Regions from separate parts of the Psychrobacillus sp. NPDC096426 genome, predicted to be linked through region 1. Evidence: riboswitches for the same ligand, from Rfam matches in the RefSeq annotation. Region 1 holds a riboswitch; the other holds the start of a gene.
What was found. A riboswitch is a leader RNA that binds a small molecule or an ion and turns the genes downstream of it on or off. The one in region 1 is predicted to bind S-adenosylmethionine.

Region 1 (7,669 bases):
GGAAACGAAGAAGTCAATAAGGAAAATGATCTTGGTATTCCAAAAATTGGTAACGATTTGAACGATCCGACTTTTGAAAAACCTTCTGAATAAAGCGTTGAATTGTTAGAATAATTATGATAATATAAATTTAATTATATTGAACGGAGGTGAAGAAAGAATGAAAAACGCTGTGAATGCACATGGATTTATACTGGAATTTTTAGCCACATCCTGTGCAATTACTCATGAATTTGCTGACAACGGGATTAGTCTGTCCATTTTTAGCAAATTAAGTGAATTTCACAGCTGATAAAGTCATTCTTTCTGAACCATGTGCACATGGAAAAGACTGCTTTTCAGGCAGTCTTTTTTTATGCAGAAAAATGCTTCCAGCTGAATTATATGAAAAAGGAAGCGAATAAAATGATTTGTACTATACAAGAAATAAGTAAAATGCTCGGAGGAAATATAATTTTTGAAAACCTTTCTCTATCTATTAAGACAGGAGATAGACTAGGGATTGTTGGTCGAAACGGCGCTGGAAAGACGACCTTATTTAAACTGATTGCTCGTTTAGAAACTATTGACAAAGGAAGTATCCATTTTAAAAAAGGAACACAAATTGGTTATTTGGCACAAATCCCTAGCTTTTCTGAAGAAATTACGGGTTATGATGTATTGAATAGTGCTTTTCAATCATTAAACGAATTACAAAAGAAGTTAAAAAATCTCGAAGATGAATTATCTAGTGCGAAGCCGGAGGAAATGGAAAAATTACTTCAGAATTATGGAGATATTCAAGAAGCATTTACAAATCAAGGCGGATATTTAATGGAATCGGAAATAGAAAAAGTGATCCAAGGACTTCAATTAACAGGCTTTGTTTATCAATCTTTTGCAAGTTTGAGTGGCGGAGAACAAACGAAGATTATGCTAGGAAAACTTTTACTAACAAAACCGGATTTATTGTTACTAGATGAACCTACAAATCATTTAGATATATTTGCAGTGGAGTGGCTAGAGGAATATTTAGTTAATTACGCAGGGACTGTTGTGATCATTTCGCATGATCGATACTTTTTAGATCAAGTAGTGACAAAAGTAGCTGATCTAGAGGAAGGCGAACTAACGGTCTATCATGGAAATTACTCTGCCTTTAGTATCGAAAAAGAAGAACGACTAACGCGTGAATTTCAAGCATACGAAGAGCAACAAAAAAAGATAAAGAAAATGAGAGAAGCGATTAAACGTTTACGACAATGGGCCAATGAAGCTGTTCCTCCTAATCCTGGTTTACATCGACAGGCACGAAATATGGAAAGAGCTTTGGAACGGATGGAAAAGGTAAGAAAACCGCTAATAGATCTTAAAAAGATGAATTTGTCTTTTGAAGCTGCCCCGCGGAGCGGAAAAGAAGTGGTTGTCATGGAAGACGTGTGCAAATCATTCGATGAAAAAGTGTTGCTTCATCTTGCAAATTTGCATGTGTACTGGAAAGATCGGGTAGCAATTGTCGGTCGTAATGGAACGGGTAAGTCAACGATATTAAACATACTACGCGGAGAAATACCGATTGATAAAGGGATTGCAAGACTAGGTAGCAATGTTCGAGTAGGCTTTCTTTCGCAGCATTTCCAAATAACAGATCCAAAAGCACGACTCATTGATGTGTTTCGAAGTGAAGTAAATGTCTTTGAAGGGGATGCACGCCATATATTAGCTAAATTTATGTTCTACGGACCCGATGTATTTAAACGAGTAGGCGATTTAAGTGGCGGAGAACGAATGCGCCTACGTCTTGCGCAACTAATGCATCAAGATATAAATTTATTAATGCTAGATGAACCTACTAATCATCTAGATATCGATTCGAGAGAAGTATTAGAAGATGCATTAGAAGACTTCCAAGGAACGATACTTGCTGTTTCTCATGATCGTTACTTTTTAAATAAGCTATTTCCAAGAACAGTATGGCTAGACCAAGGACAGCTAACAACGTTTGAAGGTCCATACGATTGGGCTCGTGCGAAATGGGAGGAGTTACAAGAAAAACACCACCCGATTACATTGATGGAAACAAAGAAAACAATTAAACCGATACAAACAAAGGCGAACCAAGATATATCGGTAGAAGAGGAAATCGCTAAAGTAGAAAAGGAAATTAAATTATTTACTGAGCAAATAGAGTCGGAAAATGACTGGGAGCAATATGAGCAATTGATGGAAACAAAAAAACAACGTGTTCAGCTATTAGAGGAGTTATTGGAACAATGGATGGAGAATGAAACTTGAAACAAGTTATATAAATTGTATAACTTCAAATAATTGTAGCAATATTTTTTGGTTTTTCTAGTTGCTATAAAACTTAATAGTAAACCCTTTCCAAATAGTGTTTTCCATTGGAAAGGGTTTTATTTTGTTAATCATATTAATCAAACTATTGCAAATAAAAAAAGTAAATGATAATGTGATATAAACCCATAAAAAAACTAGGGATTAGTATAGAGTATCTTTAGAAGCTATTGATTGGCTAAGTAAAGAAAGTTGGGAGAGTTTATATGACAAAGACAGAACAACCATTTGTTATTCATCCAGATACATATATTGGACATGTTGTATTAAAAGTGATGGATTTAGAAAGACAAATAGCATTTTACGAGGATGTTGTTGGATTACAAGTAATTCAACAGGATAATACAAAAGCTTTACTTGCTGGAAAAGGTGGTAAAAAAGCAATTTTAGTACTAGAAAAATCAGCAGATGAATTACAGCCTTCAAGAAGCACCGGCGTTTTCCATACAGCATTTTTATTGCCGACTAGGGAATCATTTGCAACGAAGTTTTTTCATATTTTACGAAGCAAAAAGACGGTAGATAGCCCAAGGGAGCAAGAACAGCGTTTTACGCATTTTGAACGTTTCATCCCAATTGCTCGTTTAGATAGCGCAAGTGATCATGGCTACAGTGAAGCATTTTATTTATATGATATTGAAGGAAATGGAATTGAAATTTACGCAGATCGAGCAGTAGAAGACTGGTCCAAATACCCAGGTGGGAGTAATCCGTTAGATCTTAAAGAGTTAGCTGAAATTGCGGATTTTGATACAGATGGTAGTATTCCAGCTGAAACTAAAATTGGACATGTGCATTTACGTGTAGGAAATGTACAGGAATCTACAAAATTTTATGTAGATGTTATTGGATTCGAAAAACAAACAATATTAGAGTCTGTATTTTTTATTTCAGCAGGTGGATATCACCATCATATTGCAGGGAATGTTTGGGCGGGGGAAAACAATCCTCAGCCAAAAGCAAATGCAACTGGATTAAAAGAATACACAATAGTACTTCCAACAAATGAGGCTTTGGAAGAATTGAAAAAACAGTTTAAACAACACAATTATGATATACAAATGCATGAACAAACACTTTCTACAAAAGATCCAAGTGGAAATGGTATCATTTTTGAAATACAAAATTTACATTAGCATAATTAAAGACCTTCCTAATATTTCTTTGGGAGGTCTTTATTTGCTTAATAACAACAAGGTTTAAATAAATGTTTATTTATTAATTCTAAATAGTTGCACAAATAGTTTTCCCGTGATAATCTTTATAAGATTAAATAAACAAATTTAATATTCTTATCAAGAGAAGCTGAGGGAATGGCCCTGTGAAGCTTCAGCAACCTCTGAGTTGTCAGAAAGGTGCTAACTCCTACAAGATTTTTTTATCTTGAGAGATAAGAACAGAGAGCTATCAATACACCCTCTTTTCTTATCTATAAGAAAAGAGGTTTTTTTTATGTTACATAGAAAGGAAGAGAAAGACAATGCCGATTAATGTACCAAAGCACTTGCCAGCAACTAAAATTTTAAAAAAAGAAAAGATATTCGTGATGGATGAAGAACGTGCTACTGAGCAGGACATCCGTCCTATCAATATCATAATATTAAATTTAATGCCTGAAAAAGAGAAAACAGAACTACAGCTGTTAAGACTTTTAGGGAATACACCATTACAAGTGAATGTTACTTTTATGAATATGGCTTCTCATGAATCTAAAAATGTAAGTAAAACGCATTTAGATACATTTTACACAACGTTCGAAGAGATCAAACACCGTAAGTACGATGGTATGATTATTACCGGGGCCCCTATTGAACATTTGCCATTTGAAGAAGTAAATTACTGGGAAGAAATGGTCCAAATAATGGACTGGGCAAAAACGAATGTTACGTCCGTTTTACATATATGTTGGGGAGCACAAGCAGCTCTATACCATCATTATGGAATCGATAAATATGACTTACCAAAGAAATGTTTTGGTGTGTTTGCTCATCAGCTATCTGATTTAACGGTGAATCTAGTGCGAGGTTTTAACGATGTATTTAACGCACCAGTATCCCGTTATACATCGGTTTCTTATGATGAAATTAAAAACGAACCAAGATTAAATTTACTATCTAAATCTGACGAAGCCGGCGTATTTCTTATTATCTCCAAAGATGAAAAACATATAATGGTTACTGGTCATTTAGAATATGATGCGACAACTCTAGCAGACGAATATAGCCGTGATGTGGATAAAGGAATTGATATAGATGTGCCGGAAAATTATTTTCCTAACGATGATCCATCTAAAGAACCATTAAATACATGGCGTTCACATACGCATTTATTATTTTCTAACTGGTTGAACTATTATGTGTACCAACAAACACCTTACGAATGGGAATAAACAAAAGCACAGAGCGGAAGTTCGCTCTGTGATGGTATTTATTTAAAGATACGATCGATTTCCGCAACCTCGTCAGGTGTAAGCTGCACATCTTGTGTTTTTAAATTATCTAAAACTTGATCCGGTTTTTTCGCTCCGGGAATGATTACATCGATTGCATCTTTCGCTAAATACCAGGCAAGTACAACATTTGAAATCGCAACACTTTTATCATTAGCTATTTGACGAAGTTGTTCTACTTTTTCTAAATTGCGAACAAATGCTTCTCCTTGGAATAATGGATTTTTGGAACGGCCATCTTCAAATGTACTATTTTTATCGAATTTTCCTGTTAATAGGCCTGAAGCGAGTGGGAAATAAGGGATAAAGGAAATATTATGCTCCAACGTATATGGCATAAAATCATTTTCTGCATTTCGATTTAACAAATTATAACCAGATTGAAGAACATCAATATATCCATTTTGGTTACCTTCTTTTAATTGATCTAGTGTGAAGTTTGAAACACCAATCGCTCGAATTTTCCCTTCTTCTTTTAACCGGTGAAGTGTTCCAATTGCTTCTTCTTTTGGCGTGTCCTCATCTGGATAATGTATGTAAAATAAATCAATATAGTCTGTTTGAAGACGGCGCAAACTATTTTCCACTGTTTCTCTTAAAAACTTAGGAGAGTTGTCTATTAAAAATTGTCCATCTTCTAATTTATGCGCACCTTTTGAAGCTAAGACAATTTCGTGACGGCTTTTACTTTCTTTTAATACTTCTCCAATTAACTCTTCCGATCTCCCTTTCCCATAAATGAAGGCCGTATCCAAAAAGTCAATTCCATTATTAATTGCTGCGCGAACGATCTCTTTTCCAGTCTCATCGTTTAAATTAGGGAAAAGATTATGTCCTCCTACTGCGTTTGCCCCAAGTCCTACTGGATTCACAAACAAACCTGTTTTACCGATTTCTACTTTTTTACTCATCTAAAAACAACTCCTTTTCAGAATAATCATTATCATTTTACTCCTAATACTTACTATATTGATAGGAATTAGCTCAGGAATTGATATTTCTGAAACAAAGAATTAGTTAATCAAAAGTATAAAATGCTATGATTAGTGCAATTAACTAAGAAAGGAAGAGACGAATGAACACAACATTTACATATACTCATAGCGCACCACAAACTACAGATGAAACGAAAAAATATCCAGCATTATTTCTGATGCACGGTATGGGTAGCAATGAGCAGGATTTAATAGGCCTGGTTTCTAGCCTAAAAGACAAATGTCATATTTTTAGTATTCGCGGACCTATTAGCCAGCCACCTGGTTATGCATTTTTCACTATTGAAGGATTCGGAAAACCTCATCGTGCAGTATTTGACAAAGTGGTAACAGACCTTCAAGCATTTATAGAGAATACCATCGAAGAATATTCGGTAGATGGCGAACAAATATATCTTTTAGGTTTTAGCCAAGGAGCAATCCTAACTCAATCTCTAGCTCTAGTAATGGGTAACAAAATAAAAGGAATCGTTGCACTGAGTGGATACATTCCAGCATTTGTGAAAGAAGAATACACAAAGCTTTCGGTGGATAAATTGAATGCATTTATTTCGCACGGTGAATTGGATAATAAGCTGCCATTTGAATGGGGAGTTGCAAGTAAGGATTATTTCACTGGACTAGGAGCAAACGTAACATTCAAATCTTACCCGGTAGCACATGGGGTATCAGCAGAAAATCATCAAGACTTAGTTGCCTTTTTAGAAGCTAATATAAGTTAAATTAAAGGATTATACACCCCTTATGACGAATAGTATTCATCATAAGGGGTGTATTTTTTGGATAATACAGAAATAATGAATCTCGTACCAGAATTTCTAAACTTTTATGAAAAATCTGTTCAATCAACTATAGATGAAGAGCAACGATAGGCTCTATGGGAACAACATTATAATTTCGCCGCAGTACTTCCGGGTGATGAAGGTAGAAAAAGAGCTAGGTCTCTATTGGAGGATGCTTGGCCTCATTATGCGACATATTTGGAGGCCATAAAACGGTGGAAACCAGATGAAACACAGTTGCTATATTATTTAAATCAAGTTAAATCATTGTTAAATTGTCATGAACCGATAAGTCTAGTTGTTGTTTATTATGTAGGTGCAATAGAAAATAATGCTTTTGTTACTCCTACTTCCGATAAGAAATTAGCATTGTGTTTGCCGATTGAGGAAGGAATAATGGAAATTACGCTTGTACATGAATTAACCCATGTTGTCCATACTTACACAGCAAACTTAGCAACCGAGTGGGAGCGTACGATTGCGTCTACTATTTTGCAAGAGGGCTTAGCAACTCAGATTAGTAAGTACCTAGTTCCTGGGAATCCAGATTATAACTATATCGAATATAAAGAAGGATGGCTGGATAGTAATAAAAAAGAAATCTTTCAAGGTGCTTACCCATTTCTAAATGATTCCTCAGCTGAAGCTGTTGAAAAATTCACATTTGGCACTGGTACAGCAAATCATGAAAGAGAAGCATACTTCATGGGATGGGAAATAGTTCAATTATTATTAAATAAGGGCATGAGTTTTTCGGAAATGGCGCATGTACAAGAACAAGACATACCTGCTTTTATAAAAGGACATTATCCGGAGTTGACATGAAAAATGACGATAATTATTGATTCATCTCATGATATAAATGAGGAACAAGTAAGGGAACTAATAGAAGTCTGTCACGAAGAAAATTATTTGCTTGGAATATTAAAGAGTAATAAATTGATATGCAAACATATTGCATATATAGAGGGCAAACTAGTGGGACTGATAATGGCTTGGAAAAATGATTTTCATCCATATTGTACATATTTTCGTCTATTAACAAATCCTTTATATAATAGTAGCGAAATAGAAAGTAAGCTATATGCTAGATTGGGAAAGCAAAACCT
Region 2 (7,669 bases), on a different contig from region 1:
GCAAAACCTTTTAACTTTTTGGACAATGAGTCCGGTGATTCATGATAATGACCTTCTTCATCTGGCAGTCCAGCATTGGGATAACAACTTACATACCCCTCCGAGAGCTCAGAAAGAGAGCGGATATGATCTGTCATAAATTCAGGTCCAGTTGCGCAATTCAGTCCAACAGAAAGCGGTTTTATATGTTCAATCGAAATATAGAATGCTTCAATGTTTTGCCCAGCTAAAGTAGTTCCCATTGGCTCAATTGTTCCGGAAATCATAATAGGAAGTTCTTTTCCTGTTTCTGTGAATGCTTGTTTAATTCCTATCGTTGCTGCTTTAACGTTTAGCATATCTTGACTCGTTTCGAGTAATATCAGATCAGAGCCGCCTTCCACTAATGCTTTTGCTTGCACATAAAAGTCATTCGTTAATTCATCAAAAGTTATGCCGCCAGTAACAGATAGCGTTTTCGTCGTCGGTCCAATCGCCCCTGCTACAAAACGTGGCCAATCCGTAGTCGATAATTTTTCCGTGCATTTCTTTGCAAGTTGGGCTGCGCGAAAGTTAATATCGTATGCTTGGTCACCGAGATCATACTCATTCAACACAACTGGTGTCCCACCAAATGTGTTCGTACAGATAATATCTGCGCCAGCTTCTAAATATTCCAGATGAATTTGCTCAATGACACCAGGATTTACAATATTCAAATACTCATTGCATCCATCGTATTGCTCCCCACCGAAATCCTCTGCCGAAAGGTTTGCATTTTGTATCATCGTGCCCATCGCACCGTCAATAATAAGAATTCTTACCTCTAGTTGCTGCTCAATTGGATGTTTGGACATAGCTGTTCTCTCTCACTTTCTTTCCGTCAATTTCTTTAATATGATTAATTAGTTCAAGTGACATGTCATATCTGAAAAACGGTGTAATAATGTAAATACCATGAAATAATTCCGCTGCTGTATCGATTAATTCTTTGGAAATTTGGATTCCTTCTGCAGTGGCACGCTCTCTATCTTCACCACATGCTCGCATCCTTTCCAGCACTTCTTCGGATAATTTGATACCAGGCACTTCATTGTGTAAGAACTCGGAGTTTCGAATATTTGTAAGCGGCATAATACCGATAAAAATAGGAGTCGCTAAATGTTTTGTCGCTTCATAAATTTCTTGAATCTTTTCTTTTGTATACACAGGTTGCGTGATGAAATAATCTGCTCCACACTCGATTTTCTTCTCTAATCTTTTTACTGCGCGGTCTAATACTCGAACGTTTGGATTAAAAGCCGCCGCCACAGAGAAGTTTGCTTTTTTTCGAAGTGATTTCCCCGAGAAGGAAATACCTTCATTTAACTGCTTTATTAATTGGATTAATTCCAAACTTGAAACATCATAAACGCTTGTGGCCCCCGGAAAGTCCCCTACTTTTGTTGGATCTCCTGTTACCGCCAAAATGTCATGAATACCGAGTGCATCCAACCCCATTAAATGGGATTGCAGACCGATAAGATTGCGATCTCGGCAAGTAATATGTGCAAGTGGTCGAATATTGTTTTGCAGCTTTAACATCGACCCCATCGCCATATTGCTTATGCGAGGGGAAGCAAGTGAATTATCCGCCATTGTTACGGCATCTACACCAGCATCGTAAAGCTTATTAGCACCTTCCATAAAAGTTGTCGTATCTAGATGACGTGGAGTGTCTAGTTCTACAATAATCGTCCGTTCCTTTTGTGCTTTTTCATGAAGCGGTTCGTTAATATTCGGCTCTGCCTCGCGAATGATAATCTGCTTTCTAGGGGCAACGACTTTCTTAGTTAATGGTGGTAAATGACCAATTCTTTTTTTGGTTGCTTCGATATGCTTAGGAGTCGTTCCGCAGCATCCACCGATCAATCGAACCCCTTCTTCACGTAAGTTTAGCGCCGCACGACCGAAATAATCAGCCTCCGATTCGTACACAATACGTCCATCTTCCATGTCCAACAAACTGGCATTGGGGAATGCAGAAAGGAATGCACTTTTCGGAAGCGTGACCCCTTCGAGCGCTTGTATCGTATGGAAAGGGCCTAGACGACAATTGACTCCAACGACGTCTGCTCCTATTGCGTCCAGCTGTTGTAGTGCATCGTTTAATGATAGCCCGTTTTGCAATATACCCGGCTCATGCATCGATACTTGCGCGATGATCGGTGTATTCGTCCGTTTTCGTAAATGTGTCACAGTCGCAGCTAACTCTTCGAAATCATAATACGTTTCAAGTAATAGTCCATCTGGATTTCCAGTAAGCAAATGATTTACTTGGCTGTCGACCATTTGAATAATTTCCTCTAAAGTTGCATCGCTTTTTCGAATCCCTCGAATTCCACCTATTGTTCCAAGTACAAATTGTCCGCCTGGTGCGGCAGCTCGTTTCGCGATTTGAATTGCCGCTTCATTTATTTCTTTTACACGATTCTCCAGTCCATATCTTGCTAGTTTAATCGCATTCGCACCGTATGTATTTGTTTGAATAATATCTGCACCAGCGGCAATATAGTCCTGGTGGATTTTTTCGATAATTTCTGGTCTTTCGATGTTTAATTCTTCATTGCAATAATCAATTCCGTTTGAATAGAGGAGCGTTCCCATCGCCCCATCCGCTGTTAACATATTCGTTTTCAACTTATCTAACAAACTCATTTGCACTCATCCTCTCTATCTAATCAAATTCGCCTTGGCGCATAAAACAGTGCGTCCAGATTCTGCATCGAACTTGTTCGATGAACTCCTTACAAAATCTGTGACATCCGCCCCGACTAAATAAAAAATAAAAAAGCCCACTTTAAAAAGAAGGCTTTACGAGTTTACAAAATTCGTCCCTTCTCATCTTTCAGACTATTAACCGTCTGCTGGATTTAGCACCTAACCTATTCGGCAGGTTGCTGAAGCTTCAAAGGGCCAGTCCCTCAGCTTCTCTTGATAAGAATTTAATATTCAGTTTTTATATAGTAGTTTTATCGTACCTTTAATAAGGTGAAGCGTCAAGTAATGATTTGAATTTTCTTAATTTTGTTATGGCGATTACAGTATTATCCGATTAATGGTACTGATTATCCGATTATCCTAGTCGGTTATCCGATTTCTCCCATTCATTATCCGATTATCAGCATCTATTATCCTATTCTGCTGGTTCATTATCCGATTCAACTTTTTTCATCCCAAATCCACTTATAAATTGTGTTACTTTTAGATGTGCCCTCTCTAACAAGTCCCATCGAATTTAAAATACGTGAGGCGGATTGAAAAGAGTCCAACTGCAAAAAATATCGACACTGCCGATTATTAATGCTCTCTCCAATTAGCACAAACCACTCTCGAATTGCTTTCTCATGGGCGTGCCGATCCACATGACCACAGTTCAAACAGTTCCATCCGTTTTTCCGCTTCACCATCACAAGCTTATCGCACTTTTCACAAAGCACACCTGTCAACAAATCACGTGGGTCTATACTCCATCTCTTGCACATTGGATAAGGAATGTACGACCGATGGCTTGCTACGATTTCCTTCGCAAGATTATGCATTTGGTGCACATCCATATAAACTTTGGCCCTTGGAATATTTCGTAAAAATACTGGAATCGTTTGTGGGAAAATTATTGGAAATTTATGCGGAGAATTCACTACGATTGTTTTAGGATTACTTAATACAATCACCCCATAAATAGGAAGCTCCACACCAATGGAACGAAACCAGTCACTCAACAAATACTTGTTTCGTTCAATTTGGACCTCAGGACTCTCAAATGCATCCATTTTCCCATCGTCTAACTCTCGAACTAATTGGAGTGGATTATCCTTAAACGACAAGCTCCCTCCGATATTTTTACTTTCTAAAATAACCGCGAAATACTGCGTCAAACAAATCGTGTCCATCTGAAATTTCCCCCGGGACTCTAAACTTACATCGTGTAGCACTACATACTCAAAAGGAAATGAATATTTCTGAAACACATCATCCACCCTTACCTCACCATTAACTCCCGCTCTCGCAGCTTGCACCTTGGAATGGATCAACTCTTTCATAGCGTGCATATCTGGCAACCTCCTATCCAGAAACTGTAAGCCTACCAAGTTATACTCATATGAACGTGTTTTAACGATCAATAAACCACCCCCATCCGCATCGTATCACATTCTCAAAAATTGTAAATTCCATCAAAACACGAACAATTTCATTTTGCCAATAAAAAAAGGACCAAAATTAAATTTTGGTCCCACATTCTTATCTAAAATTAATTTCTTGCAGCAATTAACTCCGCAGTTTCTTTTCCATTTTTAATACAAGCACCTATGCCGACTCCAAAATACGAACAACCGGCTAGTACCATATTAGGCATCTCAACCGCCATTTTCTCCGTCAAAGATTGAACTGCTTGCCCATGCTTCAAGTGGTAGTTTGGCATTAAATCATTCCATTTAGTTACTTCAACAATTTGAGGCTTTCCAGTTAATTTCAAACTCTTTTCGATATCTTGCAACGCAACTTGAACTAACTCTTCTTCACTCATATGTTTCATTTCATCATATGCAGGATTGGTGCTCTTATAAAACATACGAACAAGCAACTTGCTGTTTTTAGAGGTATGCTTCCATTTACGGCTCGTCCACGTACACGCATTGCATTTCACATCGCTATTTTCGGAAACGATAAAGCCTGTACCTTCAGCAGGAAGCTGTTCATCCGGAATGTCAAAGCCAAGATATATACTAATGAGGGATGAGTTTTTTAGCTTATTGAAGTCAGCATCCAATTCCTCGTTTTGCAATAAACTTTGTGCAACATTATGTGGAGTCGTTAACACAACGTAATTTGCTGAAATCGATTCGTGATTGGAAAAGGAAACTTCATACGTGTCACCGTTTTTCGCTACTTTCGTTGTATGAACCTCTTTTAATATTGTCGCATCTTGAAGTTCTTCTTCCAGACGATCAATTAATGCAGATAGTCCATTTTTAAAAGAAATGAATTTTTTATTTGCGGCCGCTTGAAACTTTTCTTTATTTGCTTCTAAGCCTTTAATAATGCTACCGTATTCATCTTTGTAGTCGACTAAATAAGGTAATGTAGAAGCCAGTGTAAGCTTATCCAGGTCCCCTGAATATACACCTGACAACACGGGAGCAATTTGTTTATCCACTAACTCTTTCCCTAAGAAGTATGTAAGAAAGGATCCGATTGAGCTATCTTTCGTAAAGTTTTCATTTGGCAACTCAAAATCTTTCAGTGCTAGCTCTTTACCTTCATCCGAAACTAATGTGCTACTTTCTAATGATTCCTCACTTGTCGGTATACCGAATACTGTATCAACGGGAATAGCATGCAATTCGTTATTCGTGTAAATATAGGAAATACCTGTAGCATTATATACAAGCTCGTCTTGTAAATTTAACTCTTCTACTATAGGCATAACCCCTGCATTACGAGCAACAATCGAGTCTGCTCCCGTCTCCATAATAAATTCTTCATTCTTTACCGAGCGGATTTTCCCTCCTAAGTAATTATTCGATTCCACTAAAACTAACTCAATATCTAATGCTTTTTCTTTTTTTAGTTTTTGCAAATAATGCATCGTCGAAAGTCCAGTAATTCCTCCGCCTATGACAACTACCTTTTTCAAAATACTCACTCCTTGTCTTAAATCCGGTGTCACTAACTCCTTCTAGTATAATTGTTTTTTAAAATATCTGGTATGACTTAACTCACTATTCCCCCCTTGTTCAATTGGATATCTTTAATAGTTTACAGTTTCGTCAAATTTGAACATACAAAAGATCTTTTATTAGCTACAATCACTAACAAAAGATCCTTTGCTTTCTCATATCGCCCGAACAACCGCTCGAACTGGACTACCATCTGCTCCTTGAATCTTTAGGGGCAGGGCAATCAATTCATAATTACCTGGTGATATATCTTGTAACAATAAGTTCTCTAAAATATAGACGCCATGTCGATAAAGTGCATGATGAGCAGGTAATTCTTTATCTTCTAGAGCATCGACAGAAGGATGGTCGACTCCGATCAAAAATATCCCTTTTTCCTGCAAAAAAGCACCTATATTTTCTTTTAACACAGGAACTTCTGTAGGGAACTGTTCTATACTTACAGTTTTAGCAGTTTTCAAAAGTAATCGTTCCACACCATCTAGTTCAAATCCCTGAAGCTCTTCTCTTCCAATTGACTGTAGTCCTGTCACATCCACTACTTTAGCCCGACCAATATAAATATTAACGTCGAGCTGATCAATTGTCGGAGCATTATTATCAAAGTGGAACGGCGCATCGGCATGCGTGCCAGTATGCACACTTGTTGTGAATCGACCGATATTAACGGAACCAGTCTGGTCTTTTGAAAATGCTAGTTCAAATTGAAACGGGGTATCATCTGGCCAAGTCCCGATTTTATTCGAAAAAGGTTGTGAAATATCAATCCATTGTTTATTCATTGGTAGCCCCCATTATAAACTCGTTCTCAAATCCCACAGTTCTGGAAAAAATCGATGATCTAGCACTTTACGTAAATAATTCACACCGGATGAACCACCTGTTCCAGCTTTAAATCCAATAATTCGTTCCACTGTTTTCATATGGCGGAAGCGCCACTGTTGTAGCCAATCTTCCACATCCACGAGCTTTTCTGCTAATTGATACAAATTCCAGTACTTTTCCACATTTCGATATACTTCTTTCCATGCATTAGCAACTGACTCATCTCCACGATATGTTACGGAATAATCCCGCTTCACCATAGCTGGGTTTAGTAGAAATCCTGCTTTTGCTAATGCCTGGATCGATACATCGTAAATGCTTGGTGCATTATACGCTTTTTCTAGCTGCTCGTACAATTCAGAATCTTGTTCATAGATTTTAAGAATATGCTTTGTTTTGTAGCCTAGAGCAAACTCAATCTGCCTATACTGGAAGGATTGAAATCCAGATGCTTTCCCTAACTTATCGCGAAACTCTAAATACTCAGCAGGAGTTAATGTCGAAAGTACATCCCAAGCTTGAATGATTTGTGTTTGGATCTTCGTAACACGTGCGAGCATCTTAAAAGCAGCTTGCATTTTATCTTCTTGAATTGCTTGAATAGCACTGGTTAATTCATGCAATATTAGCTTCATCCAAAGCTCGCTTACTTGATGAATGATAATAAATAGCATTTCGTCATGGTGACCAGATAACCTTTTTTGACTTGATAAAATGTCACCTAGCTGCAAATAATCACTGTACGTCATATCAGCGCCAAAATCTGTATGAATTCCTTTTTCACTTTTCAAATTATCATGCAGCTTCGAAATATCCTCCGACATGGAACCCCTCCTTTTACGCTACAACATCTCTTTTATTTTCATATTTTTTATATGCCTCTTCTTTCATGATTGTCTTTAAGACATGCACGGTTTTCCATACATCTTCAAAAGAATTGTATAGTGCAACAGGCGCTAGGCGTATGCCATTTGGAGAACGAAAATCTGGAATAACTTGATATTCCTTTAATGCTTTACAAATACGCGCTGCTTCTTCATGCACTAAATAAATATGACCACCACGGCGGTCGTGTTCCTTTGGACTGGCAATCGTAAATGGATAGTCACCCAACTCTTCTTCTACAAGTAATGTCATATAATCCG

Region 2: it holds a riboswitch for S-adenosylmethionine, as region 1 does, so the genes downstream of both, ACIQYS_RS17000 (bifunctional homocysteine S-methyltransferase/methylenetetrahydrofolate reductase) here and metA (homoserine O-acetyltransferase MetA) in region 1, are expected to answer to the same signal.

Annotation. Positions count from the first base shown of each region.
Region 1 covers NZ_JBIWEX010000036.1:7,814-15,482, forward strand. The annotation lists gene ACIQYS_RS20715 (hypothetical protein) at 1-93, shown strand, start outside; gene ACIQYS_RS20720 (RAxF-45 family protein) at 161-292, shown strand; gene abc-f (ribosomal protection-like ABC-F family protein) at 406-2,274, shown strand; gene ACIQYS_RS20730 (VOC family protein) at 2,541-3,470, shown strand; SAM riboswitch class I at 3,624-3,731, shown strand; gene metA (homoserine O-acetyltransferase MetA) at 3,815-4,723, shown strand; gene ACIQYS_RS20740 (aldo/keto reductase) at 4,762-5,694, opposite strand; gene ACIQYS_RS20745 (alpha/beta hydrolase) at 5,859-6,500, shown strand; gene ACIQYS_RS20750 (DUF2268 domain-containing putative Zn-dependent protease) at 6,726-7,385, shown strand; gene ACIQYS_RS20755 (GNAT family acetyltransferase) at 7,389-7,669, shown strand, end outside.
Region 2 covers NZ_JBIWEX010000022.1:38,482-46,150, forward strand. The annotation lists gene metH (methionine synthase) at 1-836, opposite strand, end outside; gene ACIQYS_RS17000 (bifunctional homocysteine S-methyltransferase/methylenetetrahydrofolate reductase) at 817-2,676, opposite strand; SAM riboswitch class I at 2,857-2,962, opposite strand; gene ACIQYS_RS17005 (nuclease-related domain-containing protein) at 3,180-4,070, opposite strand; gene ACIQYS_RS17010 (protoporphyrinogen oxidase) at 4,271-5,656, opposite strand; gene kynB (arylformamidase) at 5,855-6,481, opposite strand; gene kynA (tryptophan 2,3-dioxygenase) at 6,494-7,348, opposite strand; gene kynU (kynureninase) at 7,362-7,669, opposite strand, start outside.